Regions from separate parts of the Aeromicrobium sp. P5_D10 genome, predicted to be linked through region 1. Evidence: riboswitches for the same ligand, from Rfam matches in the RefSeq annotation. Region 1 holds a riboswitch; the other holds the start of a gene.
What was found. Region 1 has a riboswitch for thiamine pyrophosphate ahead of ACXJKC_RS07330 (ECF transporter S component). Riboswitches for the same ligand answer to the same signal wherever they lie in the genome.
Positions count from the first base shown of each region.

Region 2: another riboswitch for thiamine pyrophosphate. It lies ahead of thiM (hydroxyethylthiazole kinase); the one in region 1 lies ahead of ACXJKC_RS07330 (ECF transporter S component).

Region 1 is NZ_JBFUME010000003.1:470,897-485,960, forward strand. It holds gene ACXJKC_RS07270 (TetR family transcriptional regulator) at 1-64, shown strand, start outside; gene ACXJKC_RS07275 (YidH family protein) at 54-428, opposite strand; gene trhO (oxygen-dependent tRNA uridine(34) hydroxylase TrhO) at 425-1,318, opposite strand; gene ACXJKC_RS07285 (amidase) at 1,413-2,825, shown strand; gene ACXJKC_RS07290 (diguanylate cyclase) at 2,903-4,576, shown strand; gene map (type I methionyl aminopeptidase) at 4,563-5,345, opposite strand; gene ACXJKC_RS07300 (hypothetical protein) at 5,342-5,716, opposite strand; gene ACXJKC_RS07305 (SDR family oxidoreductase) at 5,767-6,579, opposite strand; gene ACXJKC_RS07310 (acyl-CoA dehydrogenase family protein) at 6,579-7,793, opposite strand; gene ACXJKC_RS07315 (MaoC family dehydratase) at 7,795-8,253, opposite strand; gene ACXJKC_RS07320 (energy-coupling factor transporter transmembrane component T family protein) at 8,319-9,017, opposite strand; gene ACXJKC_RS07325 (ABC transporter ATP-binding protein) at 9,014-10,324, opposite strand; gene ACXJKC_RS07330 (ECF transporter S component) at 10,318-10,944, opposite strand; TPP riboswitch at 10,934-11,045, opposite strand; gene ACXJKC_RS07335 (NAD(P)/FAD-dependent oxidoreductase) at 11,158-12,531, opposite strand; gene ACXJKC_RS07340 (Ig-like domain repeat protein) at 12,629-15,064, opposite strand, start outside.
Region 2 is NZ_JBFUME010000006.1:171,323-186,386, reverse strand. It holds gene cimA (citramalate synthase) at 1-920, opposite strand, end outside; gene ACXJKC_RS13425 (hypothetical protein) at 1,079-1,771, shown strand; gene ACXJKC_RS13420 (aspartate ammonia-lyase) at 1,789-3,213, opposite strand; gene ACXJKC_RS13415 (branched-chain amino acid aminotransferase) at 3,345-4,442, opposite strand; gene ACXJKC_RS13410 (3-isopropylmalate dehydrogenase) at 4,487-5,566, opposite strand; gene ACXJKC_RS13405 (O-methyltransferase) at 6,073-6,636, shown strand; gene yczE (membrane protein YczE) at 6,617-7,228, opposite strand; gene ACXJKC_RS13395 (hypothetical protein) at 7,225-7,383, opposite strand; gene yczR (MocR-like transcription factor YczR) at 7,444-8,913, shown strand; gene ACXJKC_RS13385 (TenA family protein) at 8,989-9,666, opposite strand; gene thiD (bifunctional hydroxymethylpyrimidine kinase/phosphomethylpyrimidine kinase) at 9,663-10,460, opposite strand; gene thiE (thiamine phosphate synthase) at 10,457-11,098, opposite strand; gene thiM (hydroxyethylthiazole kinase) at 11,095-11,889, opposite strand; TPP riboswitch at 11,880-11,974, opposite strand; gene ilvC (ketol-acid reductoisomerase) at 12,166-13,191, opposite strand; gene ilvN (acetolactate synthase small subunit) at 13,239-13,769, opposite strand; gene ACXJKC_RS13355 (acetolactate synthase large subunit) at 13,832-15,064, opposite strand, start outside.

The DNA of each region.
Region 1 (15,064 bases):
CTTGCCCGGAGTGCGCGGACTCGTCGACGATCTCGTGGGGCTCATCCGCACCATCAAGCCCTGAGCGCGGCCACGACCACGCCGACTGCCACGCCGACGATCAGTATCCCGAGCAGGGCAGCGAGCATGGCCGGTCCGGCGAATCCAGGCAGAGGCCGCCCGGTCCTGATGGCGACTTCGACCTTGCGCCAGCGCAGCCACGACTGGGCCATCGCCAGTCCGGCCGCTACGAGCAGGACCAACGACAGCACCGTCTTGGCCCACTCCTCGATATCGACGGCCGGAGCGTGCACCGCGACGGCGCCGGCCAGGAGTGCCAGCGCAGTGCGAAGCCAAGCCAGGAACGTGCGCTCATTGGCGAGCGTGAACCGAGCATCCGGTTCATCGCCTTCGCCGTAGACATCCCGCGGGAAGCGGGCGTCGGTCATGCGGCCTCCGCATGACGCGCGCACATCGCGTCTCGGCCAAGACACGAGTCGCAGCGGACCATCTGCCGGACGCACGAGACGTCACCGCAGTCGGCAACCTGATTCGTCGCCGTGCCGCAGACATCGCACTCGCCGACAAGTACCGCGTGATCCGAGAAGTCCATCGTGATGCGATCATCGAAGACGTACAGCGAGCCCTCCCACAGACCATCGTCTCCGAAGGCGTCACCGTACGTCGCGATACCGCCGTCGAGCTGATAGACCTCCTGGAAGCCTCGGTTCTTCATCAGCGGCGTCAACACCTCGCAACGGATACCGCCGGTGCAGTACGTCACGACCGGTTGGTCTTTGAGATGGTCGTACACACCGCTGTCGAGTGCCGCGATGAACTCGCGCGTGGTCTCCACCGGCGGCCGGATCGCTCCCTTGAAGCGGCCGATATCCGATTCGATCTGATTGCGACCATCGAAGAAGACGACATCCTTGGCCTCCACCAATGCGTGCAACTCTTCAGGACTCAGGTGCGTGCCGCCGTTGACGACACCTTGTTCATCGATCTTGAACTCGTCGGGGGCGCCGAATGTCACGAGCTCCTCGCGGACCCGGACGCTGAGCCGGGGGAAGTCGGCCGTCGTGCCGTCGTCTCGCGCGCGCCCTTCACTCCACTTGAAATCCATGTCCTTGAACGGGGCATATGCCTTGGTGCCCCGCACATACTTCTTCAGTTGGGTGACATCGCCGCCCAATGTCGCATTGATGCCGTCCTTGGAGACGATGATGCGACCGCGGATGTCGAGCGCCTCGCACAGTGTGCGCTGCCACAGACGGATCGCGTCGGGGTCCGCCAACGGGGCGAAGCCGTAGAAGAGGAGAACTTTGGGAGTTGCCACACAGACAATCCTAGGTGTTGTCAGTTGACCGGCGGCGGCTCCCGAAGCCGCAAGCGGGCGCCCTGTCGATATCGAGGTCATCTAGGGTCGGACCATGACCGAGCTGCACGAGTTGGATGCCATCGCTCAAGCCGAATCGCTGCGGACCGGCGACGTCTCGGCGGTCGAACTGGTCCAACACCATCTGGACCGGATCGATCGGCATTCCGCCGCTCTCGGCGCCTTCATCACCGTGACGCCGGACCAGGCCCTGGCACGCGCCGCCGACGCAGATGCCGCGCTCGCCGCTGGAAACGCCGCACCCTTCACGGGGGTCCCGACCGCGATCAAAGACCTCACCCCGACTGCCGGCGTGCCGACGTCGATGGGGTCAGCGGTGATGCGCGACGTCACGCCCGCCGTCGACGCGCATGTCGTGACACTGGTGCAGCGCGCCGGTTTCATCAGCCTCGGCAAGACCAACACTCCGGAGTTCGGCCTTTCCTCGTACACCGACAACGATCTGATCGGGCCGGCCCGCACCCCCTGGGATCTGGCCCGCAACGCCGGCGGCTCCAGCGGAGGAGCTGCCGCGGCAGTGGCTGCCGGGCTCGTGCCGGTAGCGCCGGGAAGCGATGGCGGAGGTTCGATCCGCATCCCGTCGAGCGCCTGCGGGGTCTTCGGATTCAAACCCAGCCGAGGACGGGTCAGCGTCGGACCGACGGGATCGGACTGGAGCGGACTCGCTGTCGACGGGCCGATCAGTCGCAGCGTGCGGGATGCAGCGGCTCTGCTCGATATCCTCGCCCATGCCATGCCCGGCGACCTGCGACCGCTGCCGGATCCGGCCATGGCATTCAGTGACCACATCCGACGTGATCCCGGAAGGTTGCGCATCGCCCGTTGGTCGGCGACCCACCTCGACGGCATCGCACCCGGACCTGACGCGCTCACGGCATGGGAGCAAGCCAGCGCGCTACTCGAATCTCTGGGTCACGAGGTCGTCGACGTGGCCAACCCCTTCCCGTCCGAACTCGAGCCGCAGTTCAACGTCATCTGGTCCGCGGGTATCGCAGGAGCACCCATCCCTGCGGAGGCAGAACCATTGCTACGAGCCAACACCCGCTACTGGCGGGAGCGAGGCTCGAGGGCTTCGGCGATCGACTTGGCACGCGCGATGCAGTTCCTCGAAGCCAAGACCCGCGAAGTCATCACCGGACTTCAACCATTCGACGCGGTCCTGACTCCCACCTTGGCGATGCCACCGCAGACGGTCGAGTGGTTCAACGAATCAGGCGATCCCGCCGAGGACCACCACCGAGAACTGCTCTTCACTCCCTACACGGCGCTGTACAACATGAGTGGCCAGCCGGCCGCGAGCCTCCCCCTTCACTGGACTGACGGCGGTCTGCCCGTGGGCGTGATGCTCGCCACGCATCCGGGACAAGATGGCTTGCTGTTCAGCCTGTGTGCTCAGATCGAGGCCGCCACACCGTGGTCGGATCGTCGTCCGGCTGGATTCAGCTGAAGAGTTCGCAGGCTCCCGCAAAAACAATTTGTCATTTCCGCGTTCCAAATATCACTGAGGGGGGAATAGTGGACTTCGTGAACGAGCGAGAAGCCAGTGACCTCAGCGCGGCAGACGTGCTCGCCAACTTTGTCCGGATACTTCACACGCCAGCGGCGATCTTCGACCCCTCCGGGGCAGTCCGAGAGGTCAACAATGCGTGGGTCGACATAGCCGGTCCCGCCGCGCAGCACATTCGGCAGCTGGTCGCGCCGGCCGATCAACCGTTGATGGACGACTGCATCACCGGATTGTCGTCGAAGACAGCTCCCCAGCCATTCGAAGTCCACCTCGCGACCGGCCGCTGGGCCCAGATCCAGATCCAGCCATTCGAGCGGATCGAAGACGGACTCTGGCTCTGCACTGCGGCCGACATCGACGAGCTCAAGTCGAGATACGACATCCTCGCCGACCACACCCGCATGCAGCGCGACCTGTTGGACGCCTCGGGCGACTGCATCAAGTTGATCGATCTGACGGGGCGCCTGACCTATATGAACGATGTCGGGTGCAAGACGCTCCTCGTAGATCCGGCATCCGGCTTCGGGCAGGACTGGCTCCAGCTGCTGCCCGAAGAGGTACGCGCTACCGCCGCGACCGCATTCGGCGAAGCCCTCGCGGGTGACACGGCACGCTTCTCGGGACGCATCCAACAGACCGACAAGGCGTCTGAGAGCTGGGACTGTCTCCTGACCCCCATGATCGACGACGGCACGGTCACCTCGATCCTGTGCGTCGCGCGCAATGTGTCAGATCATCATGCGGCCCGCGAAGCGCTGCGTGAGAGCCAGGAACGGCTCACCCTGGCCACGCGCGTCGGCGGAATCGGGATCTGGGACTTCGATCTGCAGACCGATCGCCTGTTCTGCGACGACACCTGGCACAACATCATGGGACGCGATCCCGCACACCCCATCAGCTCGATGGACGAGTTCCGCCCGATGATCCATCCCGAGGATCTGGACAAGGCAACCGAGATCCCCCAGACCGTGGCCACGCTGATGGCCACGGAACAGGACTACACCAACACGTTCCGGATCGTCCATCCCGACGGCGAGGTCCGTTGGGTGCGTTCGGCGGCATGTCTCGTACTGGACCAAGACGGCGAGCCAGCGCGTGCGATCGGTTTCGTCATCGACATCACCGACAGCCTCCACGGCCAGATGGCACTCCAGAAGGCCAATCAGACCCTCCAGATGGAGCGCGCGATCCTCGAACAGCAATCGCTCGAGGACGCGCTGACCGGGCTGCCCAACCGTCGCGCGCTCGCGGCCGAACTCGACCGGATCGTGACCCATGCCCGCCGCACCGGCGATCCTGTCTGCGTCTCGATGATCGATCTCGACTATTTCAAGCGTTACAACGATCATTTCGGCCATCTCGAGGGCGACTCCGTCCTCGTCACCTTCGCCGGCTGCCTCAAACAGGTGGCCCGACGCTCAGACTCCGTGGCGCGCTACGGCGGTGAGGAGTTCGTCCTGATCCAGACGGGAACGACAGACCCTGAACCGGCGATTCGCCGCCTGTTCGAACTACTGGACGAGGTCGCACTACCCCACCCGAAATCGCCCTACGGCCAGGTCACGATCAGTTGTGGATGCGCGATCTTCCCCGGAGGCCAGGACATCGAGCCGGAGGACATGCTCAAGTCCGCGGATCAGGCCATGTACGAAGCGAAAGCTTCCGGGCGCAATCGCTTCATCCTGCGCTGACGGTGGCCCGTTCGGTCATGATGATGGGATCGCCGTCGGTGATCGCGATGGTGTGCTCGACATGCGCGCCGCGCGAACCGTCGGCACTGCGAATCGTCCAGCCATCCTGATCCATGACGATCTCATCGGTGGTGTGCAGGAACCACGGCTCGATCGCGATCACGAGGCCCGGTTTGAGCGGAAGTCCCCGACCGGCCTTGCCGTCGTTGGCGATATGCGGATCCCCGTGCATCGTTCGGCCGACACCGTGGCCGCCGAACTGCGTGTTGATCTTGAGCCCGTACTTGCGGCCGACAGCGCCGATAGCGGCAGAGATATCGCCGATGCGGTTTCCGGGACGGGCCACCGCGATCGCGGCGTCGAGGGCCTCCTGTGTCTGGTCGATCAGGCGCAGGTCCTCCTCGCGCGGGGTGCCGACCACGACACTGACCGCCGAATCGCAGACCCACCTATTGACCGAAGCGGCGAAGTCGAAGCTGACCAGGTCACCGTCACGCAGTTTGTACTTGTGCGGCAGACCGTGCAGGACCGCGTCGTTGACCGACGTGCACAGCACCTTGCCGAACGGCATCGCGCCGAATGACGGGTGATAGTCGATATAGCAGGACTCGGCACCTTCCTTGCGGATCATGTCGTGTGCCAAGGCATCGAGGTCGAGCAGATCGACGCCGACGTCGGCGGCTTCGGACAGCGCCGTCAGGACTGAACCGACAAAGCGGCCAGCCGGCCGCATCTCGTCGAGCTGGGTGGGTGTGAGGAGTTCGATCATCGGGTTTCCTGCCCTTCACGTGACATGGCGACCAAGCTCACGGCGACTGTCGCCACGACTGCGGCCGTGCCGACCAGCGCCATCGGTGCGCTGCCGTAGATCTCGTTGCCCTTGGCCGTCGTCACCGACGAGACAAGCGAAGCGCCGCCGAGTAGTCCCAGCAGCATCGCGCAGATCGTGTGGAGTGAGTTGCGATGCGACCAGGCCTGATAGGCCATGACCGCCACGACCGCTGCCGCCGCCACGACCGCGATCTTCACCGCAGATGCCGCTGAGCCGAAGTCGACATCAGCCAATTGGGCAAGGACGTACACCACCAAGACGACGGCTTCTGCCACCGCCATCACGATGAAACTGCGCGTGAACTTCACATTGCACCTTTCTACGGATGCAACCCTACGCGTGCGAGCCACTTCGTCACCTACTCGCCTAGTGACTCCAGGCTGGTGCGGAAGCGCTGCATGCCGGCGATCCACCGATCCTGGTCGGCGGCCTTGCGGGCGTACATCTCGCCGACCTCCGGATGGGGCAGGGCCAAGAAGGTACCGGCGTCGAGCGCCTCGAGCAGGGTGTCCGCGACGTCCAACGGTGTCAGCGTCGCACCGGCTGTCACAACTGATTTCATCGCCAACCGGCCCACCGCGTCATCACTCGTCTCGCCCTCGTGCAGCATGTCGGTACGCACCCCCATGGGGCACAGGCAGCAGACTTGAACGCCTTGGTCGCCGTAGGTCGCTGCGAGCCATTCGGCGAAGCCGACCGCAGCGTGTTTGGTCACCGAGTAGGTCGGCGAGCCCAGTTGAGTCAGCAGCCCGGCCGCCGACGCGGTGCTGACGAAGCAGCCCGCGCCCCGCTCGATCCAACCCGGGACGAGCGCCTGCGCGGCACGCACCTGCGCCATCACGTTGACCTCCCAGCCGAGGGTCCAGTCGGACTCCGGTGCTTCCAGGCCGAAGCCGCGGAAGACGCCCGCGTTGGCGACATACAGGTCGACATCGCCGGGAGCCGCCGAGATCAGGGCGTCGATGTGACCCCTGTCGGAGGCATCGCCGGCCACGAACGCGACCCGTCCGACGTGCTCCTGCGCAAGTCGCGAGGCGGTCGCCTCGAGGCGGGCCGCATCGAGATCGCCGAGCACGACCGACGCGCCGTGTTCGAGGAGACGCTGGACGATTCCTTCGCCAATGCCGCTGGCGGCACCTGTGACGACGGCAGTTTTACCCCGGACGTCCATCAGGCGTGCCGCTTGAGTTCGGCCTTGGCGAGAGCGTTCTTGTGCACTTCGTCAGGACCGTCCGCGAAGCGCAGCGTGCGCATGCCGGCGAACCACTCGGCGAGCGGGAAGTCCTGGCTCAGACCACCCGCACCGTGCACCTGGATCGCCTTGTCGAGGATCCACTCGACGGTCTGCGGAGTGGCGATCTTGATCGCCTGGATCTCGGTGTGCGCGGCCTTGTTGCCGGCGGTGTCCATCAGCCAGGCTGCTTTCAGGACCAGCAGCCGCAATTGCTCGACCTTGACGCGGGACTCGGCGATCCAGTCCCGTACGACGCCTTGTTCGGCGATCGGCTTGCCGAACGCGACCCGCTCAGAAGCTCGTTTGCTCATCATCTCGATCGCACGCTCGGCGATTCCGAGCGAACGCATGCAGTGGTGGATGCGACCCGGCCCGAGGCGTGCCTGCGCGATCGCGAAGCCCTCGCCCTCGCCGCCGATCAGATTGCTCGCGGGCACCCGCACGTCGGTGAAGCGCATCTCGGCGTGTCCGCCGTGGTCGCGGTCGTGATAGCCGAAGACGTGCATCCCGCGGATGATCTCGAGCCCAGGAGTGTCGCGTTCGACCAGGATCATCGACTGCTGGCGGTGCCGCGCTGCCTCGGGATCGGTCTTGCCCATCACGATGAAGATCTTGCAGTCGGGGTTCATCGCACCGGTGATCCACCACTTGCGGCCGTTGATGACGTACTCGTCGCCGTCACGGACGATGCTCAGCTCGACGTTGGTGGCGTCGGAGGAGGCGACCTGCGGCTCGGTCATCGCGAAGGCCGAACGGATGTCTCCTTCGAGCAGGGGCGTGAGCCAGCGGCTCTTCTGCTCGGTGGTGCCGAACATGCCCAGCACCTCCATGTTGCCGGTGTCGGGCGCAGCACAGTTGAACACCGCAGGAGCCATCTGGATGCTGCGTCCCGTGATCTCGGCGATCGGTGCATACTGCAGATTGGTCAGCCCTGCGCCGTGCTCGCTCGGGTCGAAGAAGTTCCAGAGTCCTTGCGCCTTCGCCTTCGCGCGCAGCTCCATGACGATCGGCGGAAACGTCCACTTGTCGTGGGTGACGTTGTCCTCGATCTGCTGCTTCAGCGCGGCCTCGGCCGGATAGACCTCGGCTTCCATGAACGCCGTGACGCGTGCGATCAGGTCATTGGTCTTGTCGTCGAAAGCGAAATGCATGTCAGGCCGCCGCGTAGACGTAGACGACCTCGGCGATACAGACCGGCTTGGCGGCACCCTCGAGTTCGACCACAAACGTGATCACAACCTGTGTTCCGATCGCGATGTCGTTGGTCTCCTTGAGCGTCGCACTCGCCCGCAGGCGCGAACCCACCGGGACTGGGGCGGGAAAACGGACCTTGTTGGCACCGTAGTTCATGCCGAACGCGATGTTCTCGACCGTAAAGATCTCGGCGGAGAACACCGGCAGCAGCGAAAGGGTCAGATAGCCGTGAGCGATGGGTCCGCCGAACGGACCCTTGGCAGCGCGCTCCGGGTCGACATGGATCCACTGGTGGTCACCCGTGGCGTCGGCGAACGTGTTGACCTGATCCTGCGTGACGGTCAACCACTCGCTGGCACCGAGCTCCTCCCCGGCTGCAGCCTTGAGAGCGTCGATGCTGTCGAATACACGAGTCATTCCAAATCCTCCGGCTAGGTAAGCGCTTGCTTAGTTGGCACCTTAGCCGGTGGGGAGTCCGGGGTCTAGAGCAGGATCCTGGCAACGACCGGGACGAGAGCGAGCAGTAGCGCCGCAGCGACGCAACACACGTCGAGCCGTGTCCACGGTGCCGGTTCAGCCCAGGTCCGCCGCTGAGCATCGGCAAAGCCCCGCGCATCCATCGCGATCGACGCCGTCGTCGCACCACGCATCGCGTGCACCAAGAGAGCGAACGACATGTTCGCCACGTGCTTGCCATTGCGGAACGGATTGCGGCTGGCTCCAAATCCCCTCACCCGTCTCACCCGCTCGAGCTGCTGCCACGTGAGCCCGAAGCCGGTGAACTTCTGCAGCGCGCCGGCGAATGCGGCCATCAACCGCGCAGGCAGGTGCATGCTCTGCGCCAGGTAGTCGGCCAGTCGGGTCGGGTCGACGTAACCTGCCATGACCGAGCCGGGCCAGGCCAGAACGACGATCCGAAGGCCTGCGGTTATGGCCTGCTCGATGTCTCGGCCGCCAACCCGCCAGGTCGAGTAGACGATCGTGATCGCAGCAATCGAGGTGAAAGCCAGGCAGGCCAACGGATATCGCCAACCAGGCAACAGCAGCATCGCGACGAGCAGGTAGGCGCCCAACGCGATCAGGGCGACCGGCAGACTCCGAATCCAGAACGAGCCCAGCAGCGAGAACAACCCCACCGACAACTGAGCCAACGGATTGGCGCTTACAACCAGCGACCTCACACCAGCACCCCCGAAGCCATGCGATGTTCGACGTCGAGCGGCAGCTCGTCATCGTGCGTCGAGACGCCCACCGCGGCACCGGCCGTCCCGGCCGCGACGATCCAGCCCGCAACTGCCGACCAGGTGCCCGGATCCTGACCGACCGTCGGCTCATCGAGCAAGACGACGCCGGGTCGGTGAGCAAGGGAAGCGGCCAGCGCCAGGCGCCGTTGCTCACCACCGGACAGCCGGTAGGGATGGGAGTCTGCGAAACGGTCCAGACCGAACACTTCCAAAACAGCCATGACATCGATCGGCCGCTCCAGCCGATCAGAGGTGTGCCGCACCTCGTCCGCGACCTTCGTGGTCAAGAATCCATGTTCGGGATTCTGCGGCACCCAGCCGACGACGGCTGCCAGCGCCTTCGACTTCATGCGGTTCAGATGGGGGGTGACGACCCCGGACGCAGGTTTGAGCAGGCCGCCGAGCACGGCCAGCGCGGTCGATTTCCCGGCCCCGCTGGGCCCGGTGAACCCGGTGACTTCGCCGGGATTCAGCCGGACAGTCAAACCGCTCAGCGCGCGCGTGCGTTGGTTGCCTCGCAGCGTTCGCATGACCAAGTCGACCGTCACGTCCTGTGCCTTCACTGTCAGCACGTCATGGCTCGGACCGGCCAGATCGGACGGCACACCCAACGGCGTCGGCGTCGGTCGCCCCGGGAACCACACACCTGACGGTGCATCGCCGGCCAGGAACTCAGCAACGGTCCCATCGCTTACGATCACTCCCCCGGCACCCAGGACGACAACCCGGTCGACATGCGGCAGCCACGGTTCAATGCGGTGTTCGACGACGATCAACGTGCGATCGCCGACCGCCGTCAGCACCGCCGAGCGCACGCTCGCGGCCGTCGCCGGATCAAGCATCGACGTCGGTTCATCAAGCAGGAGGACATCGGGCCTCATCGCGAGTACCCCCGCGAGCGCCAGACGTTGCTGCTCGCCACCAGACAGGGCAGCGGTGAAGTGCTCATGCCCGTACGTCAGGCCCACAGCGACAAGAGCCTCGTCCACCAGCGGCCAGATCTGCTCACGAGGAAGGGCCGCATTCTCCAAGCCGAAAGCCACGTCGCGTCCCATACGTTCGGCCACGATCGCATCGGCGGGATTCTGCAGCAGCAGACCCAATTGTCCCTCGACCTCGGCTGTGCCGGTGAGGTCACCGGCGATAGTCGACCCGAGCGCTCCGGCCAGGCCATGCAGGAGCGTCGACTTGCCCGCACCGCTTGGACCAACCAGAAGAACCCGTTCGCCGGGCTCGATCAGCAGATCGAGCCCTCGGTGGCCTGTTCGCGTCCCGCCCCGAAGGAATCCAGGACGCCTGCTCGGGCCATTGCCCTGACGAGGAAAAAGCCTCCCGCTCCCGCGACGACCGCGCCCGACAACATGAAGAATCCGAGGTGAGCGAGCTTGGCGCCGATCGAGTAGTCCGGGATGTAGGCGCTCCACTCGTACAACGACCCGAAGGCACCTGCCAGCATTCCGGCCAGCACTGCCGCGACAACTCCCCATCGCTTGTAGAAGAAGACGAGGAAGATCAACTCCGCGCCGATTCCTTGCCAGAAGCCGGAGGCGTACACCCCCCAGCCCCATTGCGTCCCGCCCAGAATGAACGTCGACACGGCCGCGGCGACGAACTCGGTGGCAAATGCGGCACCGGGCTTGCGGATGATCAGCCCGCCGACGACGCCCGCCGTGAGCCAGACACCGCCGAGCAGTGCTGAGGTCGGCGGATAGGAGAAGACCGCCAGACCGCTCAGCGGTTCGTACAGCTTGCCCCACCCCCAGAAGATGACGCCGAATGCGACACCGAGGGTGGTGATCGTGACCAGATCGATCGTGCGATAACGCACCAAGGACCTGGATGTGGACGTAGTTGCAGAACTCATCGTGACTCCCTTCGCCGGTACTAACCGGAGCAGGTTCAAGGGTCTGCGGCGGATCCGCACTCTCAGCGCCCTCTGCGTTAGGCGCTCCCCTGTCTTGTGAGATCAGCGTACCTCGCGACCGACTTATCGCCCTGCCGGGACGAAGGAATCGGGTTTTGTCCGCGATTCACGGGCCAAAACCCGATTCTCTGGTCAAACCCAGCGAGCTCAGGTTCAGCGGCCGGTCAGGACGTTGCCGATCCTGGCCAGTCGACTCGGCTGGGCCAGCCCGTTGTTCTCGCGGCGGTCCGCTTCGCGGTACAGCCCGTACATCGCCTTGACCCCGAGCCACCGCAGCGGCTCAGGCTCCCAGCGCCGGACTGTCCGGTTGACCCAGGGCAGCGCCGTGAGCTCGGTGTCGCGCCCCAGGGTCAGATCGGCCAGCGTCCGTCCGGCCAGGTTCGTCGTGGTCAGGCCGCTGCCGACATAGCCGCCCGCCCAGCCGAGACCCGTCCGTTCGTCGAAGGTGACGCTCGCACACCAGTCGCGCGGCACGCCCAACACACCGCACCAGGCCTGGGCGATACCAGCTCGGCGGGCCGCCGGGAACATGTCGTGCAGGATCGTGGTCAGCGACTCGACCGTCCAATCCTGCGTCTGCCCATCGATATCGGTGCGGGAACCGTATCGATACGGGATTCCTCGCCCGCCCAACGCGATCCGCCCGTCCGCGGTGCGCTGCGCGTAGCAATAGGCATTGGCACTGTCACCCAGAAGTTCCGCCCCGGTCCAGCCGATCTCGTCCCACACCGAATCGGGCAGCGGATCCGTCACGATCATGGCGGAGTTCATCGGCAGCCAGGTGCGCCGCTGACCGCGGATACTTGCGGTGTATCCCTCCAGACAGCGCAGAATACGCGGGGCTCGCACCCGGCCCCGGTCTGTCGTCACGACGCCCGACTCGATGCGACTCGCCCTGGTCTGCTCGAAGATACGCACGCCGCGTCGCTCCACGGCCTCGGCAATACCCGCGACGAGCTTGGCCGGATGGACGCGAGCGCAGTGCGGGCTGAACGTCGCGCCGATCGCGCCGGCAACGTGGATCCTGTCTTCAAGCTCGCCTGCGGAAAGCTCTCGGTGATGCTCGGCACCGATGCCCCACGCCTCGTCGTCGGCCAGTCCCTCATGCAGCCGGACGAGTTGCGCCTTCGACCGGGCGACGTACAGAACACCGTTCTTGACGATGTCGGCGTCGATGCCCTCGACCTGGCAGACCTCGATGACTTCGTCGACGGCACGCTCCATCGCGCCGACCAGTGCCGTGACTCCGTCGCGCCCATGCGTTGCGCCATAGCGCCTCTTACTGCCCGACAGCTCGGCCGACAGCCAGCCGCCGTTGCGACCCGATGCCCCGAAGCCGGCGAACTCGGCCTCCAGAACGACGATGTCGAGATCCGGTTCGGCGGCCGCGAGGGCGTACGCCGTCCAAAGACCGCTGAGTCCACCACCGACGATGCACACATCGCAGGTGAGATCGCCGTCGAGCGAGGGACGCGGCGCGGGGATGCCGACTTGATTCCACCAGAACGAGACGCCGCCGTTGATCACGATTTCATCCTGCCACCACAGGCGTCCAGGCCTGGTTGGACGCGGCGAGACGGGGAGCGCCCCGTGGGCACTCCCCGCCTCAGTTCCCTATCGGGCCCTACTTGACCTTCACGACCCTGGTTGTGGTCGCACTTCCGACGTACTTGGCATCGCCGGAGAACACCGTCTTGATCCGCAGAGTCGCCTTCTTCTTGGGCGCCTTCACGGTGGTGGCGATAGTTCCCTTCCTACTCGCGGTGAGCGAGACGGTCTTCTTCAGGATGTAACCGCCCTTGCCGGTCTTGACGTAGATCTTGACCGATCCGGTCGGGAACGTCCCGGCCGTGGCGCCCTTGATCGTCGTCTTGACGGTCAGCGTCTTACCCTTCTTGATCGACGACTTCGAGGAGACCGATGCCGTCGTGGCTTTCTTGAGGATCTTCAGTCCCGTCGAGGCCACACCGCTCGGATCGACCTTGTCGGTGCCGTTGAAGACCGCATCGACGCCGTACGTTCCGGGCACCAGCCCGGCGGGCACGGTGAACGCCACCGAGTCAGAACCTCCCAGTGGAAGATCGATCGTCCTTCCGCCGAACTTGACGGTGACGGTTCCGCCATCGCCATTGGCGACGGCGACCGATCCCTTGACTGCGGTGCCGTAGACCGTGGAGTCGGTGGCCAGCAGCATCGCGATTCCGGACTTGCCCTTCGCCAGCGTCAGGCCGATGACGTTGGACTCCGACGCCTGGGCCGTGGCCGTCTTGGCGAAGGTGGCGGTGATCGCGTGGTCTCCGGCCTTGAAACCGTCGACCGTCACGGTCGCAGCACCGCCTGCGACGGTGCCGGTGCCGAGCGACGTGGTGCCGTCGAAGAACTCGACGGTTCCAGCCGTGTCAGCACCTGTCACCTGAGCGGTGAGCGTGACTGACTCGTTGATCTCCGGGATCGCCGGCGACATCGACAGCGTCGTCGCTGTGGACTGGAGCACCTCGATCGAGCCGGTGGACGTGAAGCGCGTTCCCGCGCCGACCGCCGATACCTCGTTGACGCCGAGCACCGCGTCGGCGGGAACCGAAGCCGTCACCGCGACCTTGCCAGCGCCGTCGGCGATCCCCGTCGCCAGTGCCGTACCCGCCAGCGTGAACGCCACGGACTCGCCGACCCGGTAGCCCGTCGCCGTCAGCCCGACAGCATCGCCGGGCGCCACGATCTCCTCGTCGATCGTCACCTCCCCGGTCGTCTTCGACGCCGCGAGCTCAGCACACGCGTCGCCCTGGATACCGGGTGCCGGAAGGGCTGTGGCCGAGCCGGTCACTCCGTCATCCTCGACGACGACGAGGCTGCCCAAGGCCTTCTTACCCTGTACCGCACCGTTCACGTTGATGATCGAGCTGGTGATCGACGTGCTCGCGGTGGAGCTGGTCAGCGTGTCGCCGTTGACCTGCGCCGTGACGACCTTGCAGGTCTCACCCGGTGCGAACGACACCTTCTCCATCGTGATCCCGCCCCGGCTCGTGGTCGAGCCCAGCACCGAGACGTACCCCGTGACGGGCTTGCTCGACGGCGCATCGAGGTACACCGCGATGTCGGCCGACCCAGGCGCATTGCCCTCGGCGACCTTGGGGACAGACAAGTCGACGGTGCGCTCGTTCTTGACGACCGGGGTTCCGACGCTCGAGTTCTCGAACGCCAGGTCCGACAGGAAGACCGAACCGGTCGCGGTCGCGTCTGCACCGGTCGCCGCGCCGAGCCGCACTTCGCGGATGTCCGACAGATTGAGGCCTGCGTCCGCCAACGTCGACGTCGGGAGGTTGACCTGCTGCAGCACGATCTTCTTCAGCAACGCCGACGTCGAGCCCGGGAAACGGCTGACCGCCAGCGGGTTCAGCGCCGAGACCGGCACCGAGTAGCTCACGCCATTGCCATCGACAACCGTGATCTTGACATCCGTGCCGGTCACGACCGTCTCTTCGGCCGCCATCTTGACCGAAAGGCGGTCGTACCCGCTTGCCTTGCGGGCAGCTGCCGGAACCGTGACCCGCACCTCGCTGGGCGTCTGGGTCGTGTTGCCGGTCGACAGCGCGCTCCACGACAGCTTCGTCATGGGTGTCGCCGGAACGTTGCCGCCATTGGTCGCGGGAGTCCAGTGCGGTGTCGCGCTGGTTCCCAGGGCCGTCGAACACGTCGGCAACTGCGTCGGGAGCGTCCGTCCCCAGGCGCTGGCGCACAGCGTCGCCGTCGCGGCGCCCTGCGTGCGGATCAGCGAGCTGGTCGACTCGAACGTCGCAATCGTCGCGCGCTCTGTTGCCGGAGCCGTCGACACGCTGCGAACATCCTCGCCGTTCAGGACGGCCGGAACCGATCCCGAACCGTCGAACATGGGCAGGAACTGCTTCTCGGCACCCATCGTCAGACGGAACCAGCCGGCCATGTAGGCCGTGCCCATGTCGTACTGCTCCTGTGCCGTCATACGGATATTGGTGGCGGCCTGCGGTCCACACACGGCGTCCGCCGAGTTCGCGCCCCAGTCATCGCTCACCGAGTACGGGTAGAC
Region 2 (15,064 bases), on a different contig from region 1:
AACGACGAGACGCCGGTGTACGGCTGACGCGCATGCGGCGGATAGTTGGTGATCTCGGAGATGGCATGCGAGATACGGGTCGCTTCGGCCAGATGACCTTCTGGAAGCACCGCTTGGCCGAGCTTGAGCTCCAGGTTCGCCACACAAGTCACCAGGTCGGCATTGCCCGTCCGCTCGCCGTAGCCGTTGATGCAACCCTGCAGATGTGTCGCACCGGCCTGGACCGCGGCGAGCGAGTTCGCCACGGCGCAGCCGGTGTCGTTGTGAGCGTGGATCCCCAACCGCGCCCCGGTAGCGGCGACGTCGGCGACAATCTCGGCCACCCAGTGCGGCAGCATTCCGCCGTTGGTGTCACACAGCACCGCGACCTCGGCACCGGCCTCAGCCGCGACCTGGACGACCTCGAGGGCGTAGTCACGATTGGCCCGGTAGCCGTCGAAGAAGTGCTCCAGGTCGACGAACACCCGTTGGCCCTCTCCACGTAGGTGAGTCACCGAGTCGCGCACCATGGCCAGGTTTTCTTCCAAGGTGGTCCGCAGGGCAAGCTCGACGTGCCGGTCATGGCTCTTGGCCACGAGCGTGACGACGGACGCACCCGAGTCTCGCAACGCGGCGACCTGTGCATCGTCGGCGGCAGCGATCCCGACCTTGCGGGTCGAGCCGAATGCCGCGAGGGTCGCGTGCCGAAGATCCAGCTCCTTGGCCGCCAGCTTGAAGAACTCGGTGTCCTTGGGATTGGAGCCGGGCCAGCCGCCCTCGATGTAGCCGACACCCAAGTCGTCCAGGTGGCGCGCGATGTGCAACTTGTCCTGCACCGAGAGGTTGAGCCCCTCCTGCTGTGCGCCGTCACGCATCGTGGTGTCGTAGACGTGGAAGTCACTGACCTGCTGCCGCCCTGAATTCACTGGGTCTGGGTTCACTGCTTCGTCCTTCGTTCTGGTGGGCATCGTCTGAGAAACAAAAAAGCCTCCCAGTGCAGTGGGAGGCAGCGCGTCGGGAAGGTGGATTCAGTTCCCGGCGCGCCTGTCGATAATCATCGCGATGCTTTGCATGGGCGCCAGTCTAGACTGATCGGGTTATGACCGCCAGACCCGTCCCCCACGCGACGGGGCCCGATGTCATGTACGCCGTCATGACCAGCACCCCGTTGGAGACCGAGGACCTCATACCTCCCCCATCGCCGGAACTGCTGCGTCACTACGGCAGTTCCGATGCCGCGCTGGGCCGGCTGCAGTCCCGGCAGCACCAGTTGCTCCTCATGCGGAGCACCAGTGTGGACACCGCGGCGTTCACGCAACGCGACACCCGGATCGAGGCGCTCCAGATCGCGGAGGAGCACGACGGTGTCGTCGTCGACTTGAGCATTCCCCGCGTGATCGAGCAGAGCTCCAGCTCGGTGTCACTCGCGCACGCGACCCAGTGGTACGTCGTCGACTACAGCTCACTGGACCGATCCGAGCTACGCACCGTCGGGCTGAAGTCGTTCGGGCTTCCAGAGATCCTGCTGACCGACGTCGACCAGGCACGCCATCCCATGTTCAGCGCGGTGCTGGCCGGGCTCGTGCACCGGCTCATCGCCGAATGGCCGGCCAACGACCCCGTGGGCGATGCCACCATCACACTGCGCGACATCGCCTACGGACTCGGTGACGCCGAAGCCCCCGAAACACCCAAGGACCGCTACATCGGCTGCGTCATCGAGTACGACGCCGCAGCCGATGTACTAGTGGTGCGGATTGACGGCGATCCGGCAACGGCCATCTTCGCCTGAGCCGCACCACACAGCGGCTACAACTGGGTTGCCACCGGGGGGCGGGGAGCCAGATTGGCCAACACCTCGGGACGCAAGATGGCCTCGAGCTGCTCGCGCGGCAGGAGCCCGCGCTCCAGCACGAGTTCGGCGACGCCGCGTCCGGACTGCAGCGCTTCCAGCGCGACCTCGGTGGCTGCGGCGTACCCGATATATGGATTCAACGCGGTCACCAAGCCGATCGAGTTCTCCACTTCGGCCCGCAACAGTTCCTCGTTGGCCGTGATGCCGTCGACACAGCGCGTCGCCAACACCAGGACGGCCTCACGAAGACGTGAGATTCCGGCCGACAGCGAATAGCAGATGACCGGTTCGAAGGCGTTGAGCTGCAACTGGCCACCCTCGGCCGCCATCGTCACGGTCATATCGTGACCGATGACCTGGAATGCGACCTGGTTGACAACCTCGGGGATCACAGGGTTGACCTTGCCCGGCATGATGCTCGATCCGGCTTGCACGGGGGGCAGGTTGATCTCGTTGAATCCGGCACGCGGCCCGGACGAGAGCAGTCGCAGATCATTGCAGATCTTCGAGAGTTTGACCGCAACGCGCTTGAGCGTTCCCGACAGCTGGACGAACGCACCGCAGTCCTGGGTTGCCTCGATCAGGTCGACAGCCGTCTCCAACGGGAGTCCGGTGAGCTCGGCGAGGTGGCCGCAGGCGATCGGAACGTAGCCACCGGGAGCGTTGAGCTGAGTGCCGATCGCGGTCGCTCCGAGGTTGATCTCATGCAGCAGCAGCACGGCCTCGCTCAGGCGTGCCCGGTCCTCGCCGATCATGAGCGAATAGGTCCGGAACTCCTGACCCAGTGTCATCGGCACGGCGTCTTGCAGCTGCGTGCGCCCCATCTTGAGCACGTCATGGAATTCATCGGCCTTACGGGCGAATGACGCCTCCAGGACTTCCATCGCCGCCAGCAGATCGTGCGTGGCCAGGATGATCGCGATCTTGATCGCGGTCGGGTAGACGTCATTGGTCGACTGGCTCAGATTGACGTGCTCATTGGGGTGGATGAAGGCGTAGTCGCCCTTCTTGTGTCCCAGAATCTCCAGTGCCCGGTTCGCGATGACCTCGTTGGCGTTCATATTGGTCGACGTGCCGGCACCGCCCTGAATCACGTCGACCACGAACTCGTCGACCAGCGCACCCCCGCGAATTTCCTCGCAAGCGGTGCGAATCGCGCCGTAGCGTTCGTCGTCAAGCAGGCCGAGCTCGTTATTGGCCGCTGCCGCTGCCTGCTTGACAGCAGCAAGCGCCGCCACCAGATAGGGGCTCGTACCGATCGGGATGCCGGTGATGGGGAAGTTTTCGAGGGCACGGAGTGTGTGGACACCCCAGTACGCGTCGAGAGGAACCTCACGGTCTCCGATCAGGTCATGCTCGGAACGTGTGGCGTCGGACATGGATTCTCCTAGGTAGGGACAGTTCTCAGGTCCAGTTCATCACAGATTGGATCCAAAGTGGTGAAGCACGTTCCGCTACCCATGAGTAACCGAGTTCGCACTTCTGCTGCCCCTTCCCAGCAGACAGTTTCCTAGGACGTGACGGGGTGCAACCAGCCGTGTCGGTCCTCAGCACGGCCGTATTGGATGTCGACCAGCGCCGCTCTGATGTCGGTGGTGACCTTGCCGGGTTCGCCATCGCCGGTGACGGCCTCGCCGCCGTCCCACTTGAGCGAACCCACGGGTGTCACGACCGCAGCCGTGCCACACGCAAACACCTCAGTGATCGAGCCGTCTTTGGCACCTTCGCGCCATTCGTCGATCGAGATCCTGCGCTCGACAACTTCGTGGCCGAGGTCGCGAGCAAGCTGCATGATCGAATCGCGTGTGATGCCCTCCAGGATCGAGCCGGACAGCTCCGGGGTGACGATCGAGCCGTCCGACCTCACGAAGTACAGATTCATCCCGCCGAGCTCTTCGATCCATTTGTGCTCGACGGAGTCGAGGAATGCCACCTGCGCACAGCCATTCGCGCTGGCCTCCTGCTGTGGGAGCAGGCTGGCTGCGTAGTTGCCGCCGCACTTGGCCGCACCCGTGCCACCGGTACCCGCACGCGAGTATTCAGACGACAGCCAGATCGAAACGGCCTGCATACCGCCGGGAAAGTACGCGCCCGCAGGCGAAGCGATGACCGAGTAGGTCACATGCTGGCTCGGTCGGACGCCGAGGAAGACCTCGGAGGCGAACATGAAGGGACGCAGGTAGAGGCTCGTCTCGCCGCCTGCGGGCACCCAGTCGCGGTCGGCCGCGATGAGGGCTTCGATCGAACCGATGAACCAGTCAGTCGACAACTCGGGCAGGGCCAGGCGGTGAGCAGAACGCTGCATGCGGGCAGCATTGGCCTCAGGCCTGAACAACCAGACTGATCCATCGGCGTGGACGTAGGCCTTCAGACCCTCGAAGATCTCCTGCGCGTAGTGCAACACTGCGGTCGCCGGATCGATCTGCAACGGCCCGTACGGGACCACCCGGCCATCGGCCCAGCCGGTCTCGGGCGTCCATTCGGCCAAGAACATGTGGTCGGTGAAGTGATTGCCGAAGCCCGGGTCGGCGAGGATCGCGGCACGCTGCTCAGCGCTCCTAGGCGCCGGGTTCTGCGTGAGTGTGGCTGCGAACGGGGTGGAGGTCATATTCGTCACGGTACAACTTTCTGGGTTCGGTGGGTAAACGGTCGTCAGGCGACCGATACGCCCGCGGCCGTACTCAGATCCGTGACGCGCTGTGTGATGGCCTCTCCCACCTCCTGCGTGGAACGAGTAGTCGTGCGCTCGGCGATGTCAGCCTCGACGGCCGCCGTGACCTGCGCTGCTGCTTCGGGGAAACCAAGGTGCTCCAGCAGCATTCCGCCGGACAGGATGGCAGCGGTCGGATCGGCCTTCGACTGGCCGGCGATATCGGGTGCCGAGCCATGGACTGGCTCGAACATGCTTGGCACTGACCGGTCGGGGTTGACGTTGCCGCTGGCGGCCAGCCCGATTCCGCCGGTGATCGCGGCAGCCAGGTCGGTCAGGATGTCGCCGAAGAGGTTGTCGGTGACGATGACGTCGAACCGGGACGGATCAGTCACCAAGAAGATCGTGGCCGCATCGACGTGCAGATAATCGACTGTGACGTCGGGGAACTCGGGCGCGATCGCATCGACGGTACGCGTCCAGAGGTGACCTGCGTGGACGAGGACATTGTTCTTGTGGACCAGCGTCAGCTTCTTGCGCGGACGTGCCTGCGCGCGAGCGAAGGCGTCACGCACGACCCGCTCGACGCCGAATGCGGTGTTGATGCTGACCTCGGTCGCGAGCTCGTGTGGTGTGCCGACCCGGATCGCACCGCCATTGCCGACGTACGGCCCCTCAGTGCCTTCGCGAACGACGACGAAGTCGATTTCGCCGGGATCGCCCAGGGGCGAGCCGACGCCCGTGAACAGCTTGGACGGTCGCAGGTTGACGTAGTGATCCAGTTCGAAGCGCAGCTTGAGCAGCAGGCCACGCTCCAAGACACCGGACGGCACACTCGGGTCGCCGATGGCGCCCAACAAGATCGCGTCGTGTCCGCGAATCTCCGCTAGCACCGAGTCGGGCAGGGTCTCGCCAGTCGCGTGGTACCGCCGTGCGCCGAGATCGTAATCGGTCGTGTGGAACGAGATTCCGTGCGATGGCGCCACCGAGTTCAGCACCTGCAAAGCCTGCGAGGTGACCTCGGGTCCGATGCCGTCACCGGCGACAACTGCGAGCGAGAAAGACTTGGTCATGGGCGTCATTCTACGGATGATGTCTCAGGATGTGAAACCCGAGTATCATCATGCGGTCAGTTGTCATCGGGACGGTCGGCCAGTTCGAGCTCGATCGGACGAGCGTCGTCGCGCAGATGCGCGGGGCCCCACTCCATCAGCTGCGGTTCCATGATGATCTCCTTTGCGAATCGGACGGTTTGTCGGCTGCGTGTCCGGCGGAGTCCCGCCGTCCAGCACGCCGCAAACGTCCCGGGATCAGCCAGGAGAGTTCAGCGAGTGTGGGATCAGATCATGATCACCTACCCTGCGGCGGAACGGCGGGCCAACGCCGAAACTCCGCGGCAGGGTGTAGCCCTAAGAGGCCCTGCCGCGGCAAGCGATTACTACAAGCTGCTTCCGCATGGTAGGGATAACCATAACGTCTCCCCCGGTTTCTGTAAGTACCTACCGCGCGTGTCTCACCCTGTGGTCATCTCTTCGCCGACGAGACGTCGCGGGCGGGGAACGTGCGCGACTCGTGACAGACTGGCCACGTGAGTGCACCAGCTGAAGTCCCCGATCTCGTCGCCAGCGCTCTGAACCTCTCGCGTCAGCGTGGCTTCATCACCTCGATCCGCAATGAGACCGGTCGCCTGCTCGCATCGCTCGCCGCCTCGCGCACCGGAACCCTGGCCGAGCTCGGCACCGGCTGCGGCGTCGGCTCGGCGTGGCTGTCGAGCGGCGCTCCCAAGTCAGCTCACGTCGTGAGCGCCGAGCTCGATCCGGCGCTGGCCGGCGACGTGCAGAGGATCTTCGCCGACACTCCCAATATCGACGTGATCGCCGGCGACTGGTCGACGCTCGAGCAATATGCACCGTTCTCGATGCTGTTCGTCGATGTTCGCGAAGTCATGGAGAGTATCGATGTGCTGGCCGATCTGATGGAGCCCGGCGGCATCGTGATCCTCGATGACTTCGTCCCGTCGGACTACTGGCCACCCATCGTCGAGGGCCGTGTCGACACGGTACGAGAGCAGTGGCTGACCGATGAGCGGTTCGCCGCGGTGGAGATGCTGATCGACGTCCACGCGTCGTTGATCATCGCGACGCGGCGCTGACCTTCTCGGGCACCTTGGCCGCAGTCAGCGGCAAGAACACCTGGACCAGGGGCCCGATCGCAAGCGCGTACAGAACCGTTCCGACCCCCACGGTGCCGCCCAGAACGAAACCGACCGCCAACACGGTCACCTCGATGACGGTGCGCCACAAACGCACGCTTCGACCCGTGCGCCGCACAAGGCCGAGCCACAGACCATCGCGTGGCCCGGGGCCGAGCGCGGCGCCGATGTAGAGCGCACCGGCGAAGGCGTTCCCCACGACTCCCCCGACCAGGAGCAGAATCCGCAACCACATCTCGTCGGGCTGAGCGATGACCGCGATACCGAAGTCGGCTGCGAGCCCGATGACCACGACATTGAGCACGGTTCCGACGCCGGGCATCTGACGTAAAGGGATCCAGAGCAGGAGGACGACGGCACCTGTCGCGATGACAACCTGCCCGAACGTCAGGGACACGTGATTCGTGATGCCCTCGTGGAAGACGTCCCAAGGGTCCAGACCCAATGTCGACTCGACCAACATCGCCATCGTGAAGCCATAGAGGAACAATCCGACATTGAGCTGGATCAACCGCGCGACGAGACTCCTCATCGTTGAAGTTCGCGGTCGACCCACGTGCCGAGCTCCTCGCGATGGCTGCGCGGCGGGGATGTGAATCCATAGCCGTCACTCGCCACGAGGCGCCACAGATGCACGACCAGGACAACCAACGCGATCAACGCGACTCCTGCAACTAACACGCTCATAGAACCAGAGTGCCTGCAATTGGCCCTTGATAAAATAGCCAATTGTGAAACACTGGCCTCGTGTCAGTGACTCTTTCCGCCCATCGGCTCTCGACTCTCCTGGGCGACCTCGACGGATCCGGACCGACCTATCGGCTGATCGCCGAACGTATCCGCCTGCTCGTCGTCGACGGACGAGTGGCAGACGGGAGCAGGCTCCCGTCCGAGCGCGAACTCGCGACAGCCCTCGGTGTGAGCCGGACGACGACCACCCGCGTATACGCCGAGCTTCGCGACACCGGGATCCTGCATTCCCGACAAGGCTCAGGCAGCATCATCCAAGTCCCGCTCGCGGCCTCGAGTGCCAGCAGCATGATCATCACTCCCGACGACGCGGATACCATCGCACTGACGTACTCGGCGCCCATCGGACCGCCCGGCCTCGCTCGCGCCTTCGAGTCCGCCGCCGCCAAGTTGCCCGGGCTGCTGTCGACGACGGGCTATCTGCCCGACGGGCTGCCTGTTCTTCGCGAACTCCTGGCGCAGCGGTACACCGATGGCGGTCTGCCCACCGATCCGGAGCAGATCATCGTCACCAGTGGGGCGATGGGCGCGATTTCGCTGCTGGCACGGGCACTCATCGCGCCCGGGGAACGGATCGTCGTCGAGGGCACGAGCTATCCGCACGCACACGACTCTTTCGAGTCGGTCGGTGGGCGGCTCTCAGCACTGCCGGTGCGCAGCTCGCCCTGGGATATCGAGTCGCTGACCGCGATGTTGGCTGGAGGATCGCACCGAGCGGCCTACTTCATCCCCGATTTCCACAATCCGACCGCCGCCGTCATGTCCCACGAGGAACGATCCGTCTGGGCCCGCGAGTTACGACGTCACGATGTGATCCCGATCGTCGACGAGTCGCTGCGCGAGATCAACCTCGACGGCGTCGAGCTGCCGCCGGTTTTCGCGACCTACGATCCGCGTGCGGTCCTGATGGGATCGTCGTCGAAGTCGTACTGGGGCGGATTGCGGGTCGGTTGGCTCCGCGCACCGCATGATCTGGTCATGCCGCTGGTCCAAGCCAGGATGATGGACGATCTCGGCACCTCGGCCTTCGACCAACTCGTCGTCGCCGAACTGCTCGCCGAAGGCGGCCAGACCGCTGCGGCGGGTCGGGCTCGACTCAGATCGGCCCGCGACCATCTTCTCGCCGAGCTCGCGAGGCAGCTGCCCGATATCGAGGCGCCCTGCCCCACCGGCGGGTTGAACCTGTGGGTCACTCTTCCTGAACGTATGTCGTCCAGGCTCACAGTCGCCGCGTCACGTCACGGCCTGCTGTTGACACCTGGACCGCGATTCTTCTCCCACGTCGGCTCGGCCGGCGAGCGCCATCTGCGCATCCCTTACACGCAGTCACACGAGGCCCTGACCGAAGCCGTCGGCCGGCTCCAGCTGGCCTACCAGGACGTCCTCGGCCCCACGCGCCACAGCACCAGTCGTCATCACCAGCAGTCCAGCAGCGGCGCCAAAGAAACCCTCGACATGATCGCCTAACCCCACGCTGAGGAGGGGGTTACCGCCCTGCGGCGAGAGAGTTGCCGCACCGTCATGGGAACGACAAGTACCTCGTCATGGGGCGACAAGTACCTCCTCAACGGGGGTGGGCCAGGTTTGACCTTGCCAGGCCGCGTCCCAGAACATCCACTCGAAACGGGTCGCGCGCTGGTAGGCCTCCAGCAGCGGGGCGGTGTCACCGGCGACCTTGTCGAGATAAGCCTCTGCACGGCGGACCGCGGCATCGAACTCGGGGGCGGCATATGTGTCGATCCAGGCAGCGTACGGATGCTCCCCCGCCGCGCGTCGCGACAAGATGTGCCTGCCCACCTCGGCGTAGACCCGGAAGCACGGCAGCACCGCCGCGATGCCGACATCGAACGCCTGAGTCGCCGCTGCGGACTCCAGGAATCCGGTGTATGCGACACAGGTCGGGGTGGCCTCGGGCACCGTATCGACATCGGGATCGAGTCCCCGCGGCGCCAAGAATTCACGATGCAGCTCGCGTTCGGCCGAGATCGCGCCGACCGCTGAGGCGGCGAGCATCTCGGCACCCTCGGCATCGTCGGCCCGCACCGCGAGTTGGGCCAGAACGCGCGCGTAACGGTCGAGATAGTGCGCATCGTCGACCAGGTAGCGGACAAATACCGACTCGGGCAGGGTGCCGTCGATCAGTCCCAACAAGAAGGGATGGTCACAGATCGCCGAGAACCAGTCATCGACCGACTCCCAAAGCTGCTCGGAAACACTCATGCTGGCACCCCATGATCGACTGGTCCATTGCCGTGACCGACCTCGCGATCCGCACCCGCGACGATTGCTCGCGTCAGGTACGCCTTGGCCGAGGCCACTGCGTCCGCCATGGATTCGCCTCGGACCAGGTACGCCGCGATCGCCGATGACAGCGTGCAGCCTGTTCCATGTGTGTTCCGGGTCTGGACACGAGGTGCCGACAGTCGGCGCACCCCAGAATCCGACACCAGGACGTCGACGCTGTCCGCGCCCGCGAGATGGCCGCCCTTCGCGAGTACATATTGCGGCCCCAGCTCCAGGAGCGCCCGACCGGCGGCCTCCAGTTCGTCCAATGACGCCACTGTTCGTCCTGTCAGTACCTCGGCCTCCGGTGCATTGGGCGTCACGACCGTGGCCAGCGGGAGCAACAGATCGCGGATCGCGGCGACCGCTTCCTCGGAAACGAGCCTGTCGCCGGAAGTCGCCACCATGACCGGATCGAGCACGACGGCCGGAACCGGTCGTTCACGAAGCATCTTCGCGACGGTCTGGACGACTTCGACGCTACCCAGCATGCCGATCTTGACGGCCAGGACGTCGAGGTCATCGACCACGGATCGATACTGCGCGGCGATGAAATCTGCCGGCACCGCATGGATCCCGGTCACGCCCTGGGTGTTCTGCACGGTCAACGCGGTGATGACCGTCGCTCCGTACACGCCGAGCGCACTGGCGGTCTTGAGATCGGCCTGGATTCCGGCGCCGCCGGACGGATCGGATCCGGCAACGGTCAGCATCACGGGTGTGCGGCTCATCTGATCGCACCTCTTTCTTGCAGTCCTTGGTCGACGGCCGCCAACAGAGCCCTCGCGGCGGCTGCCGGGTCCTCGGCAGCGCAGATCGCGCTGACCACGGCAATCCCGTCGGCGCCGGCCGCGACGACATCGCGCGCATTGTTGACGTCGATGCTCCCGATCGCGATGAGTGGCAACCTCCCAGCTAGCCGCGAGGCGATCTCGCGGACTCCCCCGAGTCCGAACGGGGCTGTCGTATCGGTCTTGGTCGGCGTCGCCCAGACGGGACTGGCCGCAACGTAGTCACACGCCGCCAGTTGACGCTCGTCATCGAGTTGGTCCAGGTCATTGACCGACCAGCCGATCACCGCGCCGTCGCCCAGCGCAGCTCGTGCGGTGACAGGATCTGTGTCGGAGACGCCCACATGGACTCCATCGCCCCACCCGGCCGCCTCGAGGTCGTCGTTGGCGAGCACAGCCACCGATTTCGGCAACGCCGAGCGCAGACGTGACACCGTCGCGAGACGATCGGCCGATGTGCCCGACTTGTCACGTACTTGGACGCACGTCACACCTCCCGACACTGCGGCCGCGACGATCGCGTCGAGACCGTCGTAGCCGGGGTCGGTGACCAGATACAAGCGGAGATCGAGAGTCATGACAGGTCGATGCGCGCAGCATCGAGCCAGGACGGGTCCAAGCTCGCGAGTTCGTCCAGCAACCGCACCCGGAACGATCCAGGACCGACGGCGTCCCGTCCGGCCCGCTGCCCTGCGACCGCGAGGATCGCCATCGCGGCCACTGAGGCATCGAAAGGGTCCTCAGTGACTGAGCAGCACGCGGCGACGAGCGCCGTCGCCGAACAGCCCAGGGCAGTCACCATCGGCATGAACGCATGTCCGCCGTGGACCACCGCGGTGCGGCTCCCGTCGGTGATGACGTCTTGGACACCCGTCACGACAACGACCGAAGACAACTCCCCCGCGAGTTTCCGCGCACCCGCGAGCGCATCGAGCGATGCGGCCTGGCTGTCGACGCCCCGCCCGCCTGCCTGCGATGTGGCAATGGCCAAGATCTCGCTGGCATTGCCGCGGATAACCGTAGGCGCGTGCTGCAACAGGTCTGCGACGATAGTGCGCCGGTAGGACGTCGCACCGACTGCGACGGGGTCGAGCACCCACGGAGTACCCGACTCACGTGCGGCCTCGGCCGCGGCCGTCATGCCATCGACCCAGGAAGGTGACGGCGTGCCGATGTTTATGCCGACGGCAGAGGCAATCCGTGCGAACTCGCCGGCCTCGTGCGGATCGTGCACCATCGCCGGCGACGCCCCCACGGCGTTGAGGACATTGGCAGCAATGTCCATCGATACGTAGTTGGTGATGTATTGCACCAATGGCGACTGCTCGCGGACCGCGGTGGCAATCGTGGACGTGACATGATTCGTCATGGCAGGCTCCCTCGCGCCGGTGTTAACCGGATCAGGTTCGGCGGGTCTCATCTCAGCCCCTGGTGGGGCACCCCGGCCTTGCACCTCGAACCTATCGCAGACGTCGCGCTCTCCGCTGAGGAGGTACTTGTCGCCGCATGAGGAGTTACTTGACGCCCGCCGTGGGGGCGACGACCACCTCCTCGAGGGGCGACATCCACCTCCTCAGCCTGAGGGTGCGGGGATGGGAACGCCCCGCCTAGAACCTAGGCGGGGCGTTCGTGGTGCGACTGGTGACTAGCGAGCGGCCTGGCCGTCGATGTAGTCGGCGTCCTGCTGCTGCCACGAGAAGTGCGAGCGCAAGACCTTGCCGGTCTTCTCGATCGGGTGTCCGGCTTCCTTCTCACGAAGCTCCAGGAACTCCTTGGCGCCATTGTCCTGGTCGTCGATGAAGCGTTTGGCGAACGTGCCGTCCTGGATATCGGCCAGGATGCCCTGCATGCGCTCCTTCGTACCGGCGTCGACGACGCGCGGTCCGGAGACGTAGTCGCCGTACTCAGCGGTGTCGGAGATGCTCCAACGCTGCTTGGCGATGCCGCCCTCCCACATGAGGTCGACGATGAGCTTGAGTTCGTGCAACACCTCGAAGTAGGCGATCTCGGGCTGGTAACCGGCCTCGGTCAAGGTCTCGAACCCGGCCTGGACCAGGTGCGACATACCGCCGCACAGCACGGCCTGCTCGCCGAAGAGGTCGGTCTCGGTCTCTTCGGTGAACGTCGTCTTGATGACGCCCGCGCGGGTTCCACCGATGGCCTTGGCGTACGACAGCGCGATGTCCCAGCCCTTGCCGGTCGCGTCCTGCTCGACCGCGATGATGTCGGGAATGCCACGGCCGTCGACGAATTCACGACGCACGGTGTGACCCGGCGCCTTGGGTGCGACCAGGAGGACGTCGACACCGGCCGGCGGCGCGATGTAGCCGTAGCGGATGTTGAAGCCGTGTCCGAAGACGAGGGCATCGCCGTCGACCAGATTGGGCTCGATCGACTCGGCGTACACATGACGCTGCACCTGGTCGGGGGTGAGGATGACGATGACATCGGCTTCCTCAACGGCCTCGGCGACGTTCAGGACACGCAGGCCCTCGGCCTCGGCCTTGGCCCGGCTCTTGGAGCCCTCGGCCAGACCGACGCGCACGTCGACACCGGAGTCACGCAGGTTGAGCGCGTGGGCGTGGCCCTGGCTGCCATAGCCAATAACCGCCACATTGCGTCCCTGGATGATGCTCAGGTCTGCGTCGTCGTCGTAAAAGAGTTCAGCCACGGGGTACTTCTCCTTGGGACAGTGCTGGTTGGGAAATCTTGATGGATTCAGCTGACCTTCGTGCCGGGGACGGCCCGAAGAGTGCGGTCTGTGATGGAGCGGGACCCGCGGCCGATGGCCACACGTCCGGACTGGGCGATCTCGCGGATACCGAACGGCTCGAGGACATTCAGCATCGCGGTGAGCTTGCCCGCGTCTCCGGTCGCCTCGATCGTCACGGCATCGGTGGCAACGTCGACCACTTTAGCCCTGAACAGATTGACCGTCTCCAGCACCTGCCCACGGGTCTGTGGTTCGGTCTTGACCTTGATCAGCATGAGTTCGCGCTCGACCGCATTCGTGGAGTCGAGCTCGACGATCTTGAGGACGTTGACAAGCTTGTTGAGCTGCTTGGTGACCTGCTCGAGCGGCAGTTCGTCGACGTTGACCACGATCGTCATCCGCGAGATCTCGGCGATCTCGGTCGGACCAACGGCCAGCGAATCGATGTTGAAGCCACGTCGCATGAACAGGCTGGAGACCCGTGCGAGCACACCTGGGGTGTTCTCAACCAACACGGACAAAGTATGTGAGGTCACGGTGAAACTTCCTGCTCGGAGTGACGGTCGCCCACATGCGACCGGGTGATCGGACGGCGCATTTAGAGATCTTCCTCGTCCCACGAAGGAGCCAAGTCCCGCGCGATCTGGATGTCGTCGTTGCTGGCACCGCCGTGGACCATGGGCCAGACCATGGCATCGCGTTCGACCACGAAGTCGATCACGACCGGGCGGTCGGTGATCGCCATGGCCTTCTCGATCGTCGCGTCGAGGTCGGCTTCGTTGTCGCAGCGCAGTCCGACGCAGCCATACGCGTCGGCGAGTTTGACGAAGTCGGGAATGCGGCGCGCACCGATCGACTCGGGACCGGTGTTGAGGTCGGTGTTGGAGTAGCGCTCGTTGTACAGCAGTGTCTGCCACTGCCGGACCATGCCGAGCGAGGAGTTGTTGATGACGGCGACCTTGATCGGAATGCCTTCGATCGCACACGTTGCAAGCTCTTGGTTCGTCATCTGGAAGCAGCCGTCGCCGTCGATGGCCCACACGACCGATCCGGGCAGACCGACCTGGGCGCCCATCGCCGCCGGCACCGAGTAGCCCATCGTCCCGGCTCCACCGGAGTTGAGCCACTGGCGCGGACGTTCGTAATCGACGTAGTGCGCCGCCCACATCTGGTGCTGGCCGACGCCTGCCACATATGTGGCCTCGGGTCCGGCGATAGCGCTGAGCCGCTCGATGACGGTCTGCGGCGCCAATCCTTCGGCGGGCTTGTCATAACCGACGGGGAACTTGGCCTTCGCGGCGAGCATCTGATTCTTCCAGGCGCTGTAGTCGCCCATGACGCTGTCGTCGTCAGCCTGCTTCTGCAGAACCGTGATCAGATCGGCGATGACCTCGCGGCAGTCGCCGACGATCGGCACGTCGGCCGTGCGGTTCTTGGAGATCTCGGCCGGGTCGATGTCGGCGTGGATGACCTTGGCCAGGGGCGCGAACGTCGACAGCAGACCCGTCACCCGGTCGTCGAAACGTGCCCCGAGCGAAATCAGCAGATCGCTCTTCTGCAGCGCCATGACCGCTGCGACGGTGCCGTGCATCCCGGGCATCCCGAGGTGCAACTCGTGCGAGTCGGGGAACGCGCCGCGAGCCATGAGGGTCGTGACGACCGGAATCTGGGTCAACTCGGCGAGTACCTTCAGCTCGGCGGCAGCATCGGCCTTGATGACTCCGCCGCCGACGTAGAGCACGGGCCGCTTCGCGGTGGCCATCAGACGCGCTGCCTCACGCACCTGCTTACCGTGCGGGCGGGTCGTCGGACGGTAACCCGGCAGGGCCAG